DNA from 3 places in the Aceticella sp. 75b-Ac genome. Region 3 is predicted to be linked to each of the others. Evidence: predicted binding sites of a transcription regulator. Region 3 holds the regulator's gene; each other region holds the start of a gene.
What was found. Region 3 encodes HrcA, which represses chaperone genes, less so after heat shock. Its sites were predicted from a motif close to ATTAGCACTCANNNNNNNTGAGTGCTAAT; they were not measured.

Region 1 (7,169 bases), 660 kb from region 3:
AATCTTATATCTCTATTTGTTATGATACCTACAAGTTTTGAATTTACTGTTATAGGAACACCAGATATTCTATACCTTTCCATGAGTTCAACCGCATCTTGTATTTTATGATCCGGGGATAGATGAAAAGGATTTGTAATAACACCATGTTCCGACCTTTTTACTCTGTCAACTTCCAATGCTTGTTTTTCAATAGGCATATTTTTGTGAATAATACCTATACCTCCTTCTCGGGCAATAGCTATAGCCAACCTTGATTCCGTTACTGTATCCATTCCGGCACTCATCAGGGGTATATTTAATTTAATTTTATTTGTGAGCTTTGTCTTTAAGTCAACTTCTTTCGGCAGTACATCGGATTTCGCCGGTATAAGCAAAACATCATCAAATGTTAAACCCTCTTTAGCGAATTTGTCTTCCATGATTATCTCCTTTCATAAATAAAATTATAATAATTGTAAGTCTTAATAATATCTTTCCACTTTAAATTATAAAACAATATAACAGATTTATATATACCTGTCAACCGAACATTAGCATCATAAATAAAAAGATTAATATATAAAAAAGACAGGAGAATTTTCCTGTCTTTCTTTGATCAATATTAATCTTTACATCATGTCCATTCCGGCACCTGGTGCAGGCATTGGAGGATTCTTCTCAGGTATATCCGCAACTATTGCTTCTGTTGTAAGTATCATTGATGCAATAGATGCGGCATTTTGTAGAGCTGACCTCGTAACCTTTGTCGGATCAACAATACCTGCCTTAAACATATCTACAAATTCTTCCTTGTATGCATCATATCCATATGTCATATCCTTTGCTGCCTTTATTTTCTCAATAATTACCGAACCTTCAACACCTGCATTCTTTGCAATCTGCCTTACAGGTTCCTCAAGTGCTCTCAATACAATTTGCGCACCTGTCTTAAAATCACTTTCTAAGGAATCTACAACCTTCTGTACATCCGGTATAACATCCAATAATGCAGTACCACCACCTGGAACTATACCTTCTTCTACAGCTGCTCTTGTAGCTGAAAGGGCATCTTCAATCCTATGTTTCTTTTCTTTTAATTCTGTTTCTGTCGCTGCGCCTGCTTGAATTACAGCTACTCCGCCTGATAACTTAGCAAGCCTTTCCTGTAATTTCTCTCTGTCATAATCAGAGGTTGTTTCTTCAATTTGAACCCTAATCTGATTAATTCTATTTTTAATATCTGCTGAATTACCTGCGCCATCTACAATCGTTGTGTTTTCTTTTGTTACTTTAACCTGTCTTGCACGACCCAGCATCTCAATTTTAGTTTCTTTAATATCATATCCTAATTCTTCTGAAATAACCTGTCCACCTGTCAATATTGCTATGTCCTGAAGCATTTCTTTACGCCTGTCTCCAAATCCTGGTGCTTTAACAGCAACACATGTAAATGTACCTCTTAATTTGTTTACAACCAATGTTGCAAGTGCTTCGCCTTCTATATCATCCGCTATTATAAGAAGCTTTTTGCCCTGCTGTACAACCTGTTCCAGCAAAGGAAGTATATCCTGAATGTTTGAAATTTTCTTGTCTGTAATAAGTATAACAGGTTCATCAAGAACGGCTTCCATCTTTTCTGTATCTGTTACCATATATGGTGATACATATCCCCTGTCAAACTGCATACCTTCAACAACATCCAGTGTTGTTCCCATCGTCTTTGATTCTTCTACCGTTATTACACCATCTTTTCCTACTTTATCCATAGCTTCTGCGATGAGATTACCTATCTCCTCATCTGCAGCAGAAATCGATGCAACATGTGCTATTGCGTCTTTGTCTTCTACTTGTTTTGAAATGCCTTTAAGACCTTCAACTGCAGCCTTAACTGCCTTGTCCATACCTCTTCTTAGAAGCATTGGATTTGCTCCTGCTGCTAAATTTTTCAAACCTTCGCGTACCATTGCCTGTGCTAAAAGTGTAGCTGTTGTTGTACCATCACCTGCTACATCATTTGTCTTTGTTGCAACCTCTTTTAAAAGCTGTGCACCTTGATTTTCAAAGGGATCTTCAAGTTCTATTTCTCTTGCGATTGTAACACCATCATTTGTAATAGTTGGAGAACCATATTTTTTGTCAAGCACTACGTTACGTCCTCTTGGTCCCAATGTAACCTTTACTGTATCTGCAACCGCATTTACACCTCTTTCAAGGGCTTTACGTGCATCTTCACCATATTTTAATTGTTTTGCCATTAAACTCTACCTCCTTATTCAACAATTGCTAAAATATCACTTTGTTTTAAAAGCAAATATTCCTGCCCATCAAGTTTAACCTCAGTACCTGCATACTTGGAGAATATAACCTTATCTCCAACCTTTACCTCAAGTTCAACCTTTTTACCATCTATGTATTCTCCTGAACCAACTGCGAGAACTTCTCCCTGCTGAGGTTTTTCTTTTGCAGTACCCGGTAATACAATACCGCCTTTAGTAACCTCATCAGCCTCAATAGCTTTTACAACTACTCTGTCACCAAGTGGTTTTAATTTCATAATATCCCTCCTCATCTTTTTGTTAGCACTCATCAATCCTGAGTGCTAATCACACTTATAATATTAATTTAACTATAACAACTTAGCAAATCCTAAATTCATCTATTTTCGCTTATATTTTGCAATTATTATGAATCATGCTCAAATATCTTCGATTTATGCTGTAAATTATAAAATTTCATAAAAAGATACAGGGTTCATTTCCCTGTACCTTCATTTTCATTCTCTGCTGTTTTTTCTATATCATTAATAGTATCATTTTCTTTTTTATCATAAACATTCTTGTTATTTCCTTGCTGCTTAAGATTCTTTAACATATTAAGCATAAATTGCTGCTGTTCTTTTGTTAACATTGATTTCAAATTGTCAACAATCATAGACTGCTGTGGTGAAAGCCCTCCCAATAAATCTTCTTTTTGCTTGTTATTTTCCTCAATAATCATTGGTACGGTTTTATTTTCGTTATTGTCAATTGATGATTTATCTTCATCTGAGGCTTCGGAATTTACTTCTCCTGAAGGATTTTGCCCATTATTATTTATATCAATATCATTTATAGGCTCTGCATCCTTAGATGTGTTATTTTTCTCATTATTCCTCATTGTACTCATTATTCCTTCTGCTTTATTCAGTGCTTCCACTATTCTAATATTTTTTATAAATTTATCTGCCATTTCCTTTTTATCATCAGGAATTATTGGCTTAACCGCTTCAAAAATATCCAGTATTTTTTCTATAACATTTGTATCTTTGCCATCTCTTTCAGTATATTTACTGATTTTTTCATTTAAATTTTCTATTCCTTCATGAAGCTTTAGAAATTTATCTATAAGAACCTGTTTTTCTTCACTCATATATGACCTTACAGCCCTTAATATTCCAATATGATCTATTTCTGTCTCGCCTATTTCATTTGTATTTCCCTCCTGCAATTCGCTTATATTCTTATGACATTCAGCTATCTCTGCCATTTTCGTAAAAATATCTATGTAATACTGTTCTCTTTTGTTTAAATATGGCTTTACACTTCCCATTAAATCTTTACTTTTTTGGATTTTTTGAAATATACTGATATTATCCTCGCTTCCCTTTTGATTTTTTTTATCCTTAATATGACTCATTTCTTCTTCATTATCTACTTCTTTTTTTAATTTCGAAATATTTAATTCCGGATTTTCAAATATTTGAAATCTTATAAAAAATAATATAAACAATTCAATGATAAATATTTTATATAATTTTTCTTTCTCCAATTTAACTCCCCCTAAATTTTTAATATTTTTCTTATACATATATATGTATGGGGTTAGTCTAATATTATAAGACTAACCCTCTTTATTTACTACTTTTTCTCGTTAATACAACCTGGAACGAATAAAAATATAATCAATATTATTATGATAATCCATATCCACTCGTTGCCCCATGCAACACATTTTCCTTCAGGCATATTTATCCCCTCCTTACTTATTTATCAAAAACAATTATTCCAGGTACAAATAAGAGGATTAATAATATTATTATGATGATCCATATCCAGCTTTCGCAGCAGAATGCTCCACCCTTTCCTTCAGGCATATTTATTCTCCTCCTTATTTTTTATTGGCCAATAGACCTACTATATTATATGTGACCTTTTAAATACTGTTACTAAAATCCATTGCCGCAAGTGACAGTAAAAACTTTTTTGCCTTTTTACGCGGTTTATCTTGTTGCAAAACAACCAAAAGCACAAAGAAAAATAATAAATCTTCAAATTCAAACTTTACATCCATTATCACAGTCAAGATTACAAAGAAAAACAGCAGTGTATTACCTGTTATTGTCATATAAAATCAGCTCCATTAATTTATTTTACTTTAGTATATTCATATTTATTATATTTTGCGAAAGTAAAATGGCCCTATCTTGCGACAGAGCCACTTTATTATTTTGCTTCATTTAAAAATAATCCCAGTCCGCCATCCATGACAATTACAAGTAATACAAAGAAGAAAAGCAATGTCTCCAAGGACCATGAGCAATTAAGCCAGCCTCCGCCAAGCACTACAACGAGTATTAAGAAGAAAAACAATAAATTGCTTTCACCAAAAACTGAACTTGTTCCAGCCATAATTATCCTCCTTTTATAATATTAATTTAATTTCAAGCCTTGGGTTCTTCTACTATAAATCCTGGCATGAAAAATAATATGATTAGAATTATTATGATAATCCATATCCAGGTACCTCCCAACGTACCCTTATTTGTAGGCATAAATAGCTCCCCCTTTCGCTTGAAATATTATATCAGGTCTTTTTTGACCTATTACATAATATGTTATCAACCATTTTTGTGACACTTTAAAATCATATACTATCAAAAAATTATTTTTAACATATCTTGATATTATAAAAGGAGGTATATTTTATGGATTATCTTTCGCTTTTGCTCATATCCAAAACATTGGGAATTTTGTATTCTAAAAGAAAAGTTGATAAAAGGCTTATATTAAAAGCTTCAACATTAAGAAGTGAATGTATTCCTGCCATTATATATTCCAGTATGCCTTTTGAAAAGCTTAAGAAGAGTATCGAATCAATTGGAGGAACAATAAAATATGAACTGCCCATTATAAAAGGCTGGGCTGTTAACATACCCTGCAACAGAATAAATAATATCGCCATGAATAGAGGAATAAGCTTTATAGCAGAAGACACCACCATTAAAACACAATTATATATCGCAACAGAAGAGATAAATTCAAAGGAAGTTAATAATCAAGGATATACAGGAAAGAACGTAACGATTGCATTTTTAGACACCGGCATATATCCACATCCGGATTTTACAAAACCTAATAACAGAATTATAGCATTTCATGATATAGTAAATGGTAAAAAAAATCCATATGACGATAATGGACATGGGACACATGTAACAGGTGATGCCGCTGGTAATGGACACATGTCAGGAGGAAAATATAAAGGAGTTGCTCCTGATGCAAATATCGTATCCGTTAAAGTACTTGATGAAAAAGGAAGTGGCTCAACATCGGATATCTTGCAAGGAATGCAGTGGATTCTTGATAATAAGGAGAAATATAATATTAAGATTGTCTCATTATCAATGGGTGAAACAGCCGCTCTGCCAATATTCTTAGATCCTCTTGTGAAGGGTGTCGACAAGATGTGGAAAAGTGGTCTTGTAGTAACCGCAGCAGCAGGCAATTCCGGACCCGGATTCAATACAATTACATCCCCGGGTACAAGTCAAAATATCATAACAGTAGGTGCTGTTGACGATAAAAGAACCGTTGATATATCTGATGATACAATCGCTGATTTTTCCGGAAGGGGTTCAAGATTCATGTATAAACCAGATCTTGTAGCACCGGGTGTTAAAATCATTTCAACAGCATCTGGCAATACCCCGATTAGCTTGAATGATAAAATAATGCTTAATAAATCTTATAGAACGGCTTCCGGTACTTCAATGTCAACACCTATTGTAGCTGGTGCTGCTGCTCTTTTGCTGGAAAAAGATCCTTCTCTAACTAATGTACAAATAAAAAATATTTTGAAATCAACAGCAATAGACATCGGCAATTACAGATATTGGTCACAGGGATATGGTATGATAAACACATCAGAAGCACTAAAAAAAGTTTGAAGGCTCTATCCTTCAAACTTTTTTTATACTACATATTCCGGAATCAACTTTATGCAAGCATTACCCTGTCATCAACAAATTCGCTGCCGTTTACCTTATTAAACATGTTTAAAAGTTTTTGTACCGTCATACTATGCTTTTCTTCTCTTATATCCAGTATGATTTTGCCTTGGTGCATCATAATAAGTCGATTCCCAAAAATCAAAGCATGTTCAAGATTATGTGTAACCATTATTGTTGTAAGATTATTATTATCTATTATCTTATTAGTGATATTATTAATTATAGATGCTGTTCTCGGATCAAGTGCTGCCGTATGTTCATCCAGCAACAATAATTTAGGCTTTACAAGGGTTGCCATTAACAATGTCAAAGCCTGACGCTGTCCTCCTGATAACAAGCCCACCTTTGTTTTTAACCTGTTTTCAAGCCCCAGTCCAAGCTCAGAAAGCCTGTTTTTAAATAATTCCTTATTTTTCTTATTAATACCCATTTTCAATTTCATTCCCTGGCTCTTGCTATATGCAAGGGATAAATTCTCCTCAATAGTCATTGAAGGAGCTGTACCCAAAAGAGGATTTTGAAATACCCTTCCAATAAAACATGCCCTTTTATATTCAGGAAATAATGTTACATCAGTATTATCTACAATTATTTTACCGCTTTCGACCGGAAAAACACCTGCAATAAGATTTAAAAGGGTTGATTTGCCGGCACCGTTACTGCCTACAAGTGTTATAAAATCTCCATCTTTTATCTCCAAATCTAAGTTTTCAAAAACCATATTTTCATTGACCGTATTTTTATTAAATACCTTGCATATATTATTTAACTTTAACATAGTATACTCCCCTCATAATTTAAATAGCACAACACGTGCTATTTATTATTAAGTACGATTTTCTTCAATCCCGGCAGTGATAATGCAATAACCACAAGTACCGCCGTTAAAAGTTTCAAATCTGTGGGATTAAATCCAATG
Region 2 (7,169 bases), 1.0 Mb from region 3:
TTATAATTGTTCTTCCTTTAAGTCCATATTTCTCTTTAAGAATTTCCTTAGGCAATACAGGTATACTTGGTACCCCATGTGGAATAACTTCAATTTTATCCTTGTTTATTTCATACACATTTTTAAGCAATGGTATAACATTTTTAGCCATTACCACGATTTTATCACTTTTCTTACCGAGTTCTTTTAAAATAAAAAGCTGCTTTTCACTGGGATTTGAAAGAACGGTATGAAATACCGTTATGAATGGAATATTCAGCTTATCTATAAGGTCTATGATATATTCTCCATCCTCCCCGCCATATATTCCATATTCATGCTCTATTACCAAGAGGTCAATATCTGATTTATTTAATTTTTCTGCAAGTTTAATATAACAATCTCTATTATATTGCTTTAATCCATATTTAACATCCTCATCATATTCATAATCACCATTGTCTATTGCAATTATTATAGGAGGATTAATAAGCTTAATCTTTTTAATCTCATTTACAAGGTCTTGTGTAAATGTAGCAATTCCGCATTCTCTCGGCGGATATGTGCTTAAAAATGCTATTTTTTTACCTATTGATTTCTCGCCCACTATTAAAACCCCCTTTATCTAACTAATTAAAACGGTATCAAGAACTTCGGTATCCCTTTTTACAATACATTTTGATGTAATAACGGCATTGCAAAGTTTAACAGATTCATTTATTCTAACATTATCCCATATTACACTGGACTTAATCATACTTTTGTAACCAATATATGATTCATTACCTATTACTGCATATGGTCCAATTTTTGCATAAGCATCTATAAAAACATTATTGCCTATGTATGCAGGTTCAAAAATTCTTGCGGTTGGATGTATTTTTACGCCCTTTTCAATAATAATGCCTTTTTTATCTAATAAAATTTCCCCTTTGTTTTTACATAAGATTCTGCACTTTCCCGTCAGTATATCTTCATGAACCTTCTTATATTTATTTAGCGTGCCTATATCTATCCAATATCCATGAAATTTATATGCCGCCAAATTATATCCTTTTTTAAGTAAGGACGGATATGTTTCTTTTTCTATTGATACTACACTATTTGCCGGTATTTCCTTCAATACCTCAGGTTCAAATATATATACACCCGCATTGATAAACTTAGAAGAAGTTTCACCGATTTTTGGTTTTTCCTTAAAGGCTGTTACAAATCCACTGTCATTAAATTCAATAACTCCATATTGGGAAGGGTCTTGAACTTCGGTCATTGCAATAGTAACATGAGCTTTCTTTTCTTTGTGGTATCTTATAAGTTCGGCATAATCTATGTCACTGACAATATCGGAATTTAAAATAATAAACGTATCATCAAAAAATTCTTCAGCATTTTTAATTGCTCCACCTGTACCAAGAGGAATATCCTCTGTGATATAATTTATTTTTACACCAAGTTCTGCTCCATCTTTTAAAAAATCTTTTATATGCTTTGATTTATAGCAGGTACTTAAAACAACCTCATCAACCCCACAATTTTTAAGATTTAATATGGTTCTTTCCAAAAGGGGTTTCCCCATAATAAGAACCATTGGTTTAGGTAAATTATTTGTAATAGGTCTTAATCTTGTGCCTTTGCCTCCAGCTAATAATAAGGCTTTCATAAGCATTCCTCCTCTACAATTGTTTTTTATAAAAAATATATTAAGTTTTATTGTTTTGTTAAATAACTTAATTTTAATGTAAAATGAATTTAAAAATGTAATTATAAATTTTTATTTTGTATGTTTATATGTGATTTAAAATGTTATTATATGATTAGCACTTTAAATGTTTGGCTGCTATTATTTTCATTATACTTAATAATATTACTTATGTCAAGTATAATATTACCAAAATTTATCTTAATAAGTAAAAAGACCTTTACTTAAAGGTCTTTTTACTCAAATTTAATATCCTTCATATCAAGTGCAGCAACACCGATTACCGTATCAGCACCCCCATAATAAACGTATATTATCCCGTCTTTAATCGCATTACCACAGCTAAATACTACATTTGGAGTATATCCATTGATTTCCCACTCCAGTTCCGGTTCCAAAATAGGTTCTTTCTGCCTCGCAATTACCTTGCTTGGGTCATTAAAATCTAATAAAGCAGCTCCTAACCTATATACATGATTATCGTCTGCACCATGATATATCAAAAACCATCCTTCTTTTGTTGCAATTGGAGGACCTGCAATACCTACTCTTATACTTTCCCATGACCCTTCAATTGGTTTAATAATTCTTTTATGCCCATACCAGTTCTTCAAATCATCAGAAAAAGCAATCCATATATCCGGATGCCTCCTGTGAAACATAACATATTTCCCATTTATTTTCTGCGGGAATAATGCTGCATCCTTATTAGGTTCATTTAGTACAATGCCATGTCTTTTCCAATCAATCAGATTTTTTGATGTGGCTAAACATATTCTGTAATCCTCATCATATCTACCGCCAAAGCCTACATACATCATATAATAAATATCATCAATTTTAACAATTCTCGGGTCTTCACATCCTCTTAACTCTTGTTCTACATCATTGCTTAATATAGGTTGTAAACGCCTTGTAAAATTTATCCCATCCTTAGATACCGCATATCCAAGCCTTGAAATGTAATTTCCATATCTTTTATTGGGTCCTATGTCTGTTGCTCTATAAATTAAATGAAATAAATTATTGTCATATATGGCTGCACAGTTAAATACAGCCGCACTTTGCCAATTAATTTCTTTCAATGGTGTCAAAACAGGTTTATTTATTAATCGCTTTAATTTAATCATTGATATTATGCCCCTTTTATAAGATATTAGGAATAATAGATGAAAGAACTAATACTACCGTAAGTACGATCAAGATAACTATTGTACTCCATGCAATTCCATTATTAACAGGTTTATTTATATAATCCCCCATTATATCTTTATTGTTTACAAGCATTATCATTGATATAAGCACCACCGGCAGCAATATTCCATTTATCACCTGTGTCCATATGGTTATAGCAATAAGTGGCGCATTTGGTATCAAAATAATAGCAACGGCTATAGCCATTATTGTAGTAAAAAGGAAATAAAATTGTGGAGCTTCTTCCAATTTTTTATCAACCCCTGCTTCAAATCCAAAGGCTTCACAAATATAAAATGCAGTAGCTATAGGTAAAATTGCAGCCGAAAAAACAGAAGCTATAAAAAGTCCAAATGCAAAAACCTTTGAAGCAAGAGCGCCAGCCAATGGCTTCAATGCCATTGCAGCATCTTTTGCATCATTAATTTTAATATGATTTACATGAAGAGTTGCAGCACTTGCAACTATTATAAAAAACGCAACCACAATTGTTGCAATACATCCTATGATAACATCCCATATTGTATATTTATAATCTTCTAATTTTATTCCCTTTTCTATAACTGAGGATTGCATATAAAACTGCATCCATGGTGCTATGGTGGTACCTATTATACCTATTGTCACACTTAAATAATCCGTATTAAATTCAAGCGTCGGTTTTATTATCGCCGTTCCAACCTGAGACCAATCAGGTTTTGAAAGAATTGCAGATACTACATATGATAGAAGGAACAAACTAAATATCAAAAATACTTTTTCTGCAAACTTATATGTCCCTTTAACAATAAGAAGCCATACTGCAATAGCAACAAGTGGAACAGCCAAATACTTACTTATACCAAAAACCTGCATACTCCCTGCAACACCGGCAAATTCTGTCGCTGTATTTCCGATATCGGCAGTAAAGAGTCCTAAGAAAATAAAAAATGTTATTTTCACACCAAAATTTTTTCTAATAAGGTCAGCAAGACCTTTACCTGTAACAATACCCATTCTGGCGTTCATCTCCTGAATAACAAGAAGAACTATGAAAGATGGTATTAATGTCCACAAAATTTTATATCCATAGGTTGCTCCTGCAACTGAATATGTCGTTATACCTCCGGCATCATTATCAACACTTCCTGTAATTATACCGGGTCCCATTAATGCTAAAAATAATAGCATATTTTTAAAAAATGTTTTTTTATTTCCACTCATTAAATTACACCTCCCAGTTAAGCTTTTAATCTTCTGTTTTTCAAAAGCTCGTATATAATATCAGTGATTATTACTGTCCCTCTTAAAACCATATTATTATCCACTACCGGAACTGCCATTAAATTATATTTTGTTTCAATTTTAATTAGGGATTCAATTGAATCCATGTCTTTTACATATATGGGTTTATTATCCATTATTTCTGATAGTTTTGTGTCAGGCTCGGAAATAACAAGGTCTCTAAGAGAAACCACACCTGTAAGTTTATCTTTTGAATCAACAACATACAAATAATATATTACATCAGATTCGGGCTTTAACTCCCTAAGTCTATTAATAGTCTGTTCAACTGTATCACTTTCTTTAAAGTCAATAAAGTCTGTCGTCATAAGACTACCAACCGTATTATCCGGATATTCCATAAGCTCCCTGACCTCTGATGATACATTTCTTTCCATTTTATTAAGCAATTCTTCTACCATGTCTTTATTAAGGTCATCAAGAACATCTGCCACTTCATCAGCCGGCATTTCCTCTAATATGTCAGCTACTTTTTGTTTCGAAAGTGTCTTCAATATATTAATTTGAGATTCTTTTTCAAGTTCTTCAAGGACATCTGCGGCTCTTGCATCATCGAGGCTGGAGAAGATTGCTATTCCAGTCTTTGAATCAATATTTTCAATTATATCGGCAAGGTCTGAGGGTCGAAGGGTAGATAATTTTTCATATGTTGTAGAAAGCATAATATTCTCATTAGACTGTATTAATGCGGCGATATCTCTCCACAATATTAGTTTGCTGCTTATATTTATATTAAATATTTTAAGGAATTTTTTTAGCGGTTTCGCAATAGCAAGCCTTCTTAATATACCTTCAATTCCGATATCAACAGCTATTACAAGCAACTCATTATCAGTTTGTGTAAGCCTTATGTCATTAACCCTAACTACCTTTCTGCCATTTATATCAATTATTTGCTTATCAAGTATATTTTTAACAAGAAAATATATGTTTTTATCTGGTTCAACATATTCTATTTTTTTAACATTTAACTGATATTGACCACTTATCTTTCTAACATTAAAACTCTTCCAGCTAAGATATTTGATTCCTTTGTTCGTTTTTATTTTTGCGATAACAATATTTGGTATATTAGAGTTGATATCTATTCCTACATCCAGCAATCTACCAATTGATTTGTTATCACAAAATACCTTGTTATTTAGTATTCTGCTTAAATAAAAATTTGTTCTAACTTTAATACTCATTAATTTTTCCTCCTTTTAAGGGAGAGACCGGTAAAATGACAGACTCCTCCCCCATATTTTTTTGTTTTAAATGAGAATTTATTCGCTCATAATAAGGACCAGAATCCATCATTACCACCTGCCTTTATTTAAATTTTTAAGCCTTCTACATAAAGTAAAAGGCTCAAAACTCAACACTTTCGTTGGGATTTAGCACTATACGGCATAGGACATACCAGCTGCATTAGATTAAACCTTAGAACGGCAAAATCTGTTAACCCATTGGCATCTCTCGATGTTTCCGGGCATCAGCATATATCCGTATAGGAGCCTCACTTAACGATTTTATATTCTTTTTTGCATTAAAATTATAACATAGCTTTTTTCCTTTTACAATAAAATTTCACAATTTTTCATATAATAAATCTATTTTATTAATATTGTTTTATGACCGTTATATCTCATAGTTCTTACTTTCTATTCATCTCTGAATTTATCAATACTGACAAATTTAGTAAACTGCCCCATCCATAAGAGTTCTACTGTACCTGTAGGTCCATTCCTATGTTTTGCTATGATTAATTCTGCAATATTTTTCTTTTCTGAATCTTTATTATAATAATCATCTCTATATAAAAACATAACAATATCTGCATCCTGTTCTATTGCTCCAGATTCTCTTATATCACTTAAAACCGGTCTGTGATCCGACCTTGCCTCTGGTGCTCGTGAAAGCTGTGATAAGGTAACTATGGGTACCTGAAGTTCCCTTGCAAGTCCTTTAAGGGACCTTGAAATCTCCGATACCTCTTGCTGTCGGCTTTCCGGATTTCCTTTGCCCTGCATTAGTTGTAGATAATCAATAAGCACCATTCCAAGATTCTTTTCAAGTTTCAGCCGTCTACATTTTGCTCTAATATCCATTACGGAGATACCCGGGGTATCATCTATGTAAATAGGTGCGGTTGAAAGGGGAGCCATTGCCGCCGCCAATTTAGGCCAGTCATCATCATCAAGGTTTCCTGTACGAAGTTTCTGACTGTCGATGTTTGCTGTTGAGCATATCATCCTGTTAACAAGCTGCTCCTTTGACATCTCAAGACTAAATATGGCAACAGGCAAATTCGTAAATAATGCGGCATTCTGTGCTATATTTAAAGCAAAAGATGTTTTCCCCATGGAAGGTCTTGCAGCAACTAAAATAAAATCAGAAGGCTGAAAACCTGATGTTTTTAAGTCCAGGTCTGGAAAACCCGATGGGATACCCGTTAAATGCCCTTTGTTTTTATATAACTTCTCTATATTGTAAAATGTATTCATTAAGACATCTTTAATCGGCACAAAATTGCTTGTATTCCTACCCTGTGCAATATCAAATATCTTCTGTTCTGCTATATCAAGAACATTGCGAACATCATCCTCTTGATATCCCATTTCCATTATTTCTGATGATGCCTTGATAAGCCTTCTTAATATAGCCTTTTCCCGCACAAGAGAAGCATAATGGGAAACATTTGCTGTTGATATTACACTGGAGGATAAATTGGTTATATATTCGATACCGCCAACAGCTTCTAATAAGTTCTGCCTTCTAAGTTCATCAACAATCGTAATAAGGTCAACGGGTATGTTTTTTTCAAACATATCCATTATTATCTCAAAAAGTTTTTTATTCGATTCTTTATAAAAATCTTCTCCCTTTAATACCTCCGATGCATCAATAATTGCATCTCTGGATAAAAGCATAGAACCCAATATAGACTGTTCGGCTTCAATATTTTGAGGAGGAATTTTATTCCACTTCATTTCACAACCCCCTTAAAATATTGCTATTCTGCTTCTATTTG
Region 3 (7,169 bases):
TATTATTTCATTTGCATCGGGATTATACTTTTCCCAAGAAGGCTTGATTACGATTTTTTCCCCTATTTTTATAGGTTTATAATATTTCTTCCAGTTGTTTTCCCAATCCTTTTCGTCAACTTCAGACACTTCTAAGTCAAAATCTCCTATATCAAGATTAAATTCCCTAAGACCTAAAACTTTTTCCTCTATAATTCTTACTTTATTAATAATATCAGGTAAAACCGGAAAATATGCTGATATTTTAACACTGTTACCATCCTCTAATAATTTTGGATCGATATAATCCCACTTGCTTTCATCTGCTAACAGCCTTATATCATTAGGATCTTTAATAACAACACCGCTTGCTCCAAATTCATGCATAATATTTGTAACAGCTTCTTCTGCTTCTACTGTAGTAGTAACCTGAACTTCAAGCCACTTCATCTTTCCACACCCTTTTTAAATTTATCCACCAAATGCATCTTTCATCCTTTGAAAAAAAGATTTATTATTACCTTCGCTTTTACTAACTTTATCAAACTCTCTCAATAGTTCTTTCTGCTTCTCAGATAATCTCTTAGGCACTTCAATATATACTTCTACATATTGATCGCCACGACCACGTCCATTTATATGAGGAATACCTTTATTCCTCAATCTAAATATCGTACCTGTCTGTGTGCCGGGAGGTATTGTATATACTGCTCTTCCGTCCAGAGTAGGTACTTCGAGCTCTGCTCCTAAAGCCGCTTCTGTAAAACTTATTGGCATTTTTAGTTTTACATCAAATCCTTCACGCTTAAATATCTTATGTGGTTTGATTCTTACAACAACATAAAGGTCTCCTTTAGGGCCACCTCTAACACCAGGCTCACCTTCACCTCTCAATGATACCATCTGTCCGTCATCAATTCCGGCAGGTATATGGACTTTGATTTTCCTCACCCTTCTTACTTTTCCAGTTCCATGACATTCAGGACACGGAGTTGAAATTATTTTCCCTTTTCCATGACACCTTGGACATGTTCTTATATTTACAATCCTGCCAAATGGGGTGTTTTGGGTAATTTTCACTTCACCGGTACCATGGCATTCAGGGCATATTTCAGGCTTTGTGCCAGATTTTGCTCCTGTACCATTACATTTATCACAATCCTCATACCTTACAACTTCGATTTCTTTTTCTGTACCAAATGCTGCTTCTTCAAATGTTAGTGTTACTTCAACCCTGATATCCTCTCCTCTTTCAGGACCCATGTTTCTTCTTGTACCACCGCCAAATACGTCGCCAAATATATCACCAAATATATCGCTGAATCCGCCAAAGTCAAAACCGCCTTGTCCAAAACCGCCAAAACCACCTTGATCAAAGCCGCCAAAACCGCCTTGATCAAAGCCGCCTTGATTAAATGCTGCATCACCAAACTGATCATATTGTGCTCTCTTTTTAGGATCTGATAAGATCTGATATGCTTCGTTTATTTCCTTAAATTTTTTCTCTGATTCTTTATCTCCAGGATTTACATCCGGATGGTATTTTTTTGCCAACTTCCTATATGCTTTTTTTATTTCATCATCTGTTGCACTTTTATCAATCCCGAGAATTTTATAATAATCTTTTGCCAATCGACTCACCTGCCTTTATTTATACAAATGAGAACCAGGATTTATCCTGGTCCCTATTTATCATCGTCTTTCATTTTATAGTCTGCATCATGAACATTACCTGTGTTATTAGCATCGCCTTCACCATTATCCGGATTTGTCCCCGTTTGTCCAGCTCTGCCGGTCTCCTGATAAATTCTTGATGAGACACCATAAAATGCCTGTGATAATTTTTCTGATGCATTTTTGATAGCATCAATATCGCTGCCTTCCAATGCTTTTTTAACATTTTCTATTTCTTTATTTATGTCATCTTTTTCAGTCTGTGTCATCTTATCTCCAAGGTCCTTCAAGGTTTTTTCAGCCTGATAAAGCAATGAATCTGCATTATTTCTTACTTCTATTTCTTCTTTCCTCTTCTTATCTTCAGCCTCATGCTGTTGTGCTTCTTTAACCATTTTTTCAATTTCGTCCTCTGAAAGATTTGTAGAGGATGTTATTGTAATATCCTGTGATTTACCAGTGCCAAGGTCTTTTGCCGATACATGCACAATTCCATTTGCGTCAATATCAAATGTAACTTCAATTTGAGGAACACCTCTTGGTGCAGGCGGAATCCCTGACAATGTAAATCTACCCAAAGTCTTATTGTCACGTGCCATAGGTCTTTCACCCTGCAAAACATGTATCTCAACAGAAGTCTGTCCATCTGCAGCAGTTGAGAATATTTGACTCTTTTTAGTTGGTATTGTAGTATTCCTTTCTATTAACTTTGTAAACACACCACCAAGTGTTTCAATACCAAGCGATAATGGTGTAACATCCAGCAGTAATACATCTTTTACTTCACCGCCAAGTACTCCCGCTTGTATTGCCGCTCCTATTGCAACACATTCGTCAGGATTAACACTCTTATTTGGTTCTTTGCCCGTTATCCTCTTAACCGTTTCTTGCACAAGGGGTACTCTTGTAGAACCACCTACAAGTATTACTTGTGCTAAATCACTTGGCTTTATACCTGCATCACTTAATGCCTGGTTAACCGGTCCAACCGTAGATTGTACAAGATCTGATATCAATTCTTCAAACTTTGCTCTTGTTAAATCAACATTAATATGCTTTGGTCCTGTTGCATCTGCCGTAATAAATGGCAAATTAATATTAGATGTTGTTGCTGCCGATAATTCAATCTTTGCTTTTTCAGCAGCATCCTTTAACCTCTGCAAAGCCATTTTATCATTCTTCAAGTCTATGCCATATTCTTTCTTAAAGTTATCTATGAGCCAATCCATTATGCGCTGATCAAAATCATCACCACCTAAATGGTTATTGCCGCTTGTTGCAAGAACTTCAAATACCCCATCACCTATTTCAAGTATTGATACATCAAAGGTACCACCACCAAGGTCATATACCATAATCTTTTGGCTTTTTCCCTTGTCAATACCATATGCCAATGCTGCGGCAGTAGGCTCATTTATAATTCTTAATACCTCAAGTCCGGCTATTTTACCTGCATCTTTGGTAGCCTGTCTTTGACTGTCGTTGAAATAAGCCGGTACCGTAATAACTGCTTGTGTTACTTTCTCGCCAAGATATGCTTCAGCATCTGCTTTTAATTTTTGTAATATCATTGCAGAAATTTCCTGTGGTGTATATTCCTTATTATCTATTTTTACTTTATAATCTGAACCCATATGCCTTTTTATAGACATTATTGTTCTCTCAGGATTAGTGATAGCCTGTCTTTTTGCTACCTGTCCAACTAACCTCTCACCTTCTTTTGTAAATGCTACAACAGATGGAGTAGTACGTGCACCTTCTGCATTAGGTATTACTGTCGGTTGTCCACCCTCCATAACTGCAACACAAGAAAATGTTGTTCCAAGGTCAATACCAATTATTTTTCCCATATTTTTCATCCTCCTTTTTATTTTGCTACTTTGACCATACTTGGTCTTATTACTTTATTATTTAAAATATAACCTTTTTGCAATACTTCTATAATTTCATTTTCTTTTTTATCTTCCACTTCTTCTTGCATAACTGCATGATGCTTATGTGGATCAAAAATTTCTCCTTCTGCGTGAATTTCCTTAACTCCTGATTTTTCCAATATGCCTTTAAATTGTTTGTATATGAGTTCTATTCCCTCTCTAAAAGTTTTATCATCTCCTTCACTGCAAAGAGCCCTCTCAAAGTTATCAATTACAGGAAGTATGTCCAATATTATTTTTTCCTGTCCAAACTCTATTAGCTCACATTTTTCCTTCTGGGTCCTCTTTCTATAATTTTCAAATTCAGCTTTTAATCTCTGCACTAGCTCTAAATATTCATTTGCTTCATTTTCTTTTTGTTTAAACTTTTCTCTTAGTTCTTCTAATTCTTTTTCAATATTACTTTCTTCCAATGAAGCATCCTGTTTGGTTTCTGTCACATCTTTGTCCCCCTGTTCACACTTAAATTCTTTATCTTGAATACCTTCTTCATTTTTAATTGTTTTATCATCTTTTTGCATACCTATCACCTCTCAGTGTCTCTATAAATATTTGATAAAACATAGGAAAGCTCTTTTGCTATTACATTTATTTCATTTAAAAGCTTAAAATAATTCATCCTTGTTGGACCAATTATACCCAATGAACCAGCTATCTCTTCATTTATCAGATATGTTGCTTTTATTATACTTAAATCCTTCATATTATCGAATTTATTTTCGCTACCTATTGTTACATCAAGAATATCCTGTTCAGGTTCTAATACAGTATTCATTATATCTCTATTGTCAAGAAGTTCAAAAAAATTCTTTGCTTTAATCATATCTCTATACTCAGGAAAATTCAATATGTTTGATGAACCTTCTATATATAACTCAATATCTTCAATTTGTCCCAGACTTTTTATAATTCCATTCGTTATCTCATCAATTAAAAATTCAGCATTTCTTGACCATGATTTTATTTCATTTTTTAAATTATTATCCATATCCCTTTCATTTTTACCGGCTATTTTATCATTTAAAAGATTATTTAAAAATTCCATATTATTACAATCTATCTCCATGCTTAAATTTATAAGATAGTTCTTTATAATGCCAGATTCCGTAATAATAAGAAGTACAATCTTCTTTGAATCAACAGGTATTATCTGAACCCGTTTAATTTTATTTTCATCTATCTTTGGCATTTTTACAACAATTGTATGTTTTGTTCTGTCAGATAAAAATTTCGCAAATTTTTTTACTATATCATCAATTTCCACAAGCATTTGATCGAATAATTCAATATCCTTCAAATATGTTTCACTTAAATAATTTTCTATAATATTATTTACATAATACCTGTACCCTTTATCTGAAGGTATCCTTCCTGCTGATGTATATGGTTGCTCAATATAACCCATCTCCTCAAGGTCTGCCATTTCATTTCTTATTGTAGCGGGACTTATACCAAGGTCATATCTTTTAGCTATAGTCCTAGAACCGATTGGTTCAACCGTTAAAATATATTCATTAATAATTGCTTCTAATATTTTCTTTTTTCTTTCATCTAATGGCATTTTCACCACCCCGAATTATTTTGTTAGCACTCGGCATTGGAGAGTGCTAATTACGATTTTAAAATACCACTTTTATTAATATTTGTCAATACTCAAATTAAAAAATCTTCAAAAACATTATTTGATACATCCATTCCCTTTAAAGTAAGATATACTCTGTCCCCTTCTCTCATCAATAGGTTTAAATCTATATTTTTATTTATTGCATCTTTATATACTAAAAACATGCTTTTTGAAAATCTATGCTTAAATTCCCTATCATTTACTCCTTCCATCATTCTTAAGCCTAAAAACATAAATTCAGACATTTTATCTTCCTTTTTTAATTGTTCTTCTTCTATAATTGCAATACGTTTATTATTAATCATCTCAATGTATTCTTTTATACCCTTAATATTACCCGTTCGCTTATCTCCATCAAATGAATATGCACCAGCTCCAAAGCCGATATATTGCATATCTTTCCAGTACAATATATTATGCCTGCATTCATAGGAATTAATAGCATAATTTGAAATCTCATAATGGTTATAGCCACATTTTTGCAAAAAATCTATGGTATAGTGAAAAAGGTCTATTTCAAAATCATCACTCGGCATCTTAAGCTTACCTTTTATGTATAAATTATAAAACACAGTATCTTTTTCAAGTATAAAACCATAACATGATATATGTTTGGGCTTTAACTCAACAACTTTACTCAATGTTTCCTTCCAATCCTCAAAAGTTTGTCCGGGAAGTGCATATATTAAATCAATATTTATATTGCTGAAATACTTACGAGAAATTCTATAATTCTCTATAAACTCTTCAATTGTATGCAATCTTCCTATCCTTTTTAAAAGCCTGTTTTGCCATGCCTGCAACCCTATACTTATCCTGTTTATACCAATCTCTTGGTAAATTCTCAATCTTTCTTCTGTGATAAGACCAGGATTTAATTCTATAGTAATTTCCGCATCACTCATTACATTAAAATATCTATAAATCATGTACAATATTTCTTTAATACATTCAGCTGACAAAACATTTGGTGTACCGCCTCCTATAAAAATCGATGATACAGTATCAAATAATGTATCTTTCCTTAATGCTATTTCTTTTTTAAGTGCATCTGTATAAACGTAATACAGAGACTCATAGCCTGTATAGGAGTTAAAATCACAGTAAAAACATTTTTTCTTACAAAAGGGAATATGAATATATATTCCAGCTTCTATCATTGTTCATCATCAAGCTTTAAAATTGACATAAATGCCTCCTGTGGAATTTCCACTTTCCCTATCTGTCTCATCCGTTTCTTTCCCTCTTTTTGCTTTTCCAACAATTTTTTCTTCCTTGTTATATCGCCTCCGTAACATTTTGCAAGAACATTTTTTCTCAAGGCTTTAACGGTTTCTCTTGCTATTATCTTAGAACCAATTGCGGCTTGTACAGGAATCTCAAATAAATGCCTTGGGATACTGTCTTTAAGCCTTTCCGTCATTTTCCTTGCTCTTTCATTTACTTTATCCTTGTGTACAATCATCGAAAGTGCATCAACTTTCTCTCCATTTATAAGTATATCAAGCTTAACGAGATTTGATTCCTTATAACCTTTAAGTTCATAATCAAAAGATGCATATCCTTTTGTCCTTGATTTAAGTGCATCAAAAAAATCGTATATTATCTCATTTAATGGTATATCATACCTCATTAATACCCTTGTTTGCTCAATATACTCCATACCGAGAAATACACCTCTCCTATCCTGAGACAATTCCATAATTGCTCCTACATATTCTGTTGGAGTCATTATAGAAGCAGAAACAATAGGTTCTTCTACATGGTCTATTTCCGTCAATTCTGGTAAATTTGACGGATTATTAAGCTCAAGAACCTCCCCATTTGTCTTATAAACCTTATAAATTACTCCGGGTGCTGTTGTAACAAGGTCCAGATTATATTCCCTTTCGAGCCTTTCTTGAACAATTTCCATATGTAAAAGTCCTAAAAAACCACACCTAAATCCAAATCCTAAA

Region 1: a site for HrcA is predicted at 2,558-2,586, ahead of groES (co-chaperone GroES). Genes of this name have one in related genera too.
Region 2: a site for HrcA is predicted at 1,793-1,821, ahead of AC0LWJ_RS08955 (nucleotidyltransferase family protein). Genes of this name have one in related genera too.

The regions. Positions count from the first base shown of each region.
Region 1 is NZ_CM190971.1:69,406-76,574, reverse strand. It holds gene guaB (IMP dehydrogenase) at 1-422, opposite strand, end outside; gene groL (chaperonin GroEL) at 612-2,237, opposite strand; gene groES (co-chaperone GroES) at 2,252-2,536, opposite strand; gene AC0LWJ_RS00400 (hypothetical protein) at 2,734-3,789, opposite strand; gene AC0LWJ_RS00395 (hypothetical protein) at 4,174-4,365, opposite strand; gene AC0LWJ_RS00390 (hypothetical protein) at 4,464-4,649, opposite strand; gene AC0LWJ_RS00385 (S8 family peptidase) at 4,946-6,187, shown strand; gene AC0LWJ_RS00380 (ABC transporter ATP-binding protein) at 6,237-7,028, opposite strand; gene AC0LWJ_RS00375 (ABC transporter permease) at 7,067-7,169, opposite strand, start outside.
Region 2 is NZ_CM190971.1:1,740,863-1,748,031, reverse strand. It holds gene AC0LWJ_RS08960 (glycosyltransferase family 4 protein) at 1-586, opposite strand, end outside; gene AC0LWJ_RS08955 (nucleotidyltransferase family protein) at 605-1,639, opposite strand; gene AC0LWJ_RS08950 (1,2-beta-oligomannan phosphorylase) at 1,915-2,808, opposite strand; gene AC0LWJ_RS08945 (Nramp family divalent metal transporter) at 2,825-4,075, opposite strand; gene AC0LWJ_RS08940 (magnesium transporter) at 4,093-5,343, opposite strand; M-box (ykoK) riboswitch at 5,511-5,673, opposite strand; gene dnaB (replicative DNA helicase) at 5,800-7,128, opposite strand; gene rplI (50S ribosomal protein L9) at 7,152-7,169, opposite strand, start outside.
Region 3 is NZ_CM190971.1:726,623-733,791, forward strand. It holds gene prmA (50S ribosomal protein L11 methyltransferase) at 1-429, opposite strand, end outside; gene dnaJ (molecular chaperone DnaJ) at 451-1,611, opposite strand; gene dnaK (molecular chaperone DnaK) at 1,665-3,503, opposite strand; gene grpE (nucleotide exchange factor GrpE) at 3,521-4,108, opposite strand; gene hrcA (heat-inducible transcriptional repressor HrcA) at 4,114-5,148, opposite strand; gene hemW (radical SAM family heme chaperone HemW) at 5,241-6,371, opposite strand; gene lepA (translation elongation factor 4) at 6,368-7,169, opposite strand, start outside.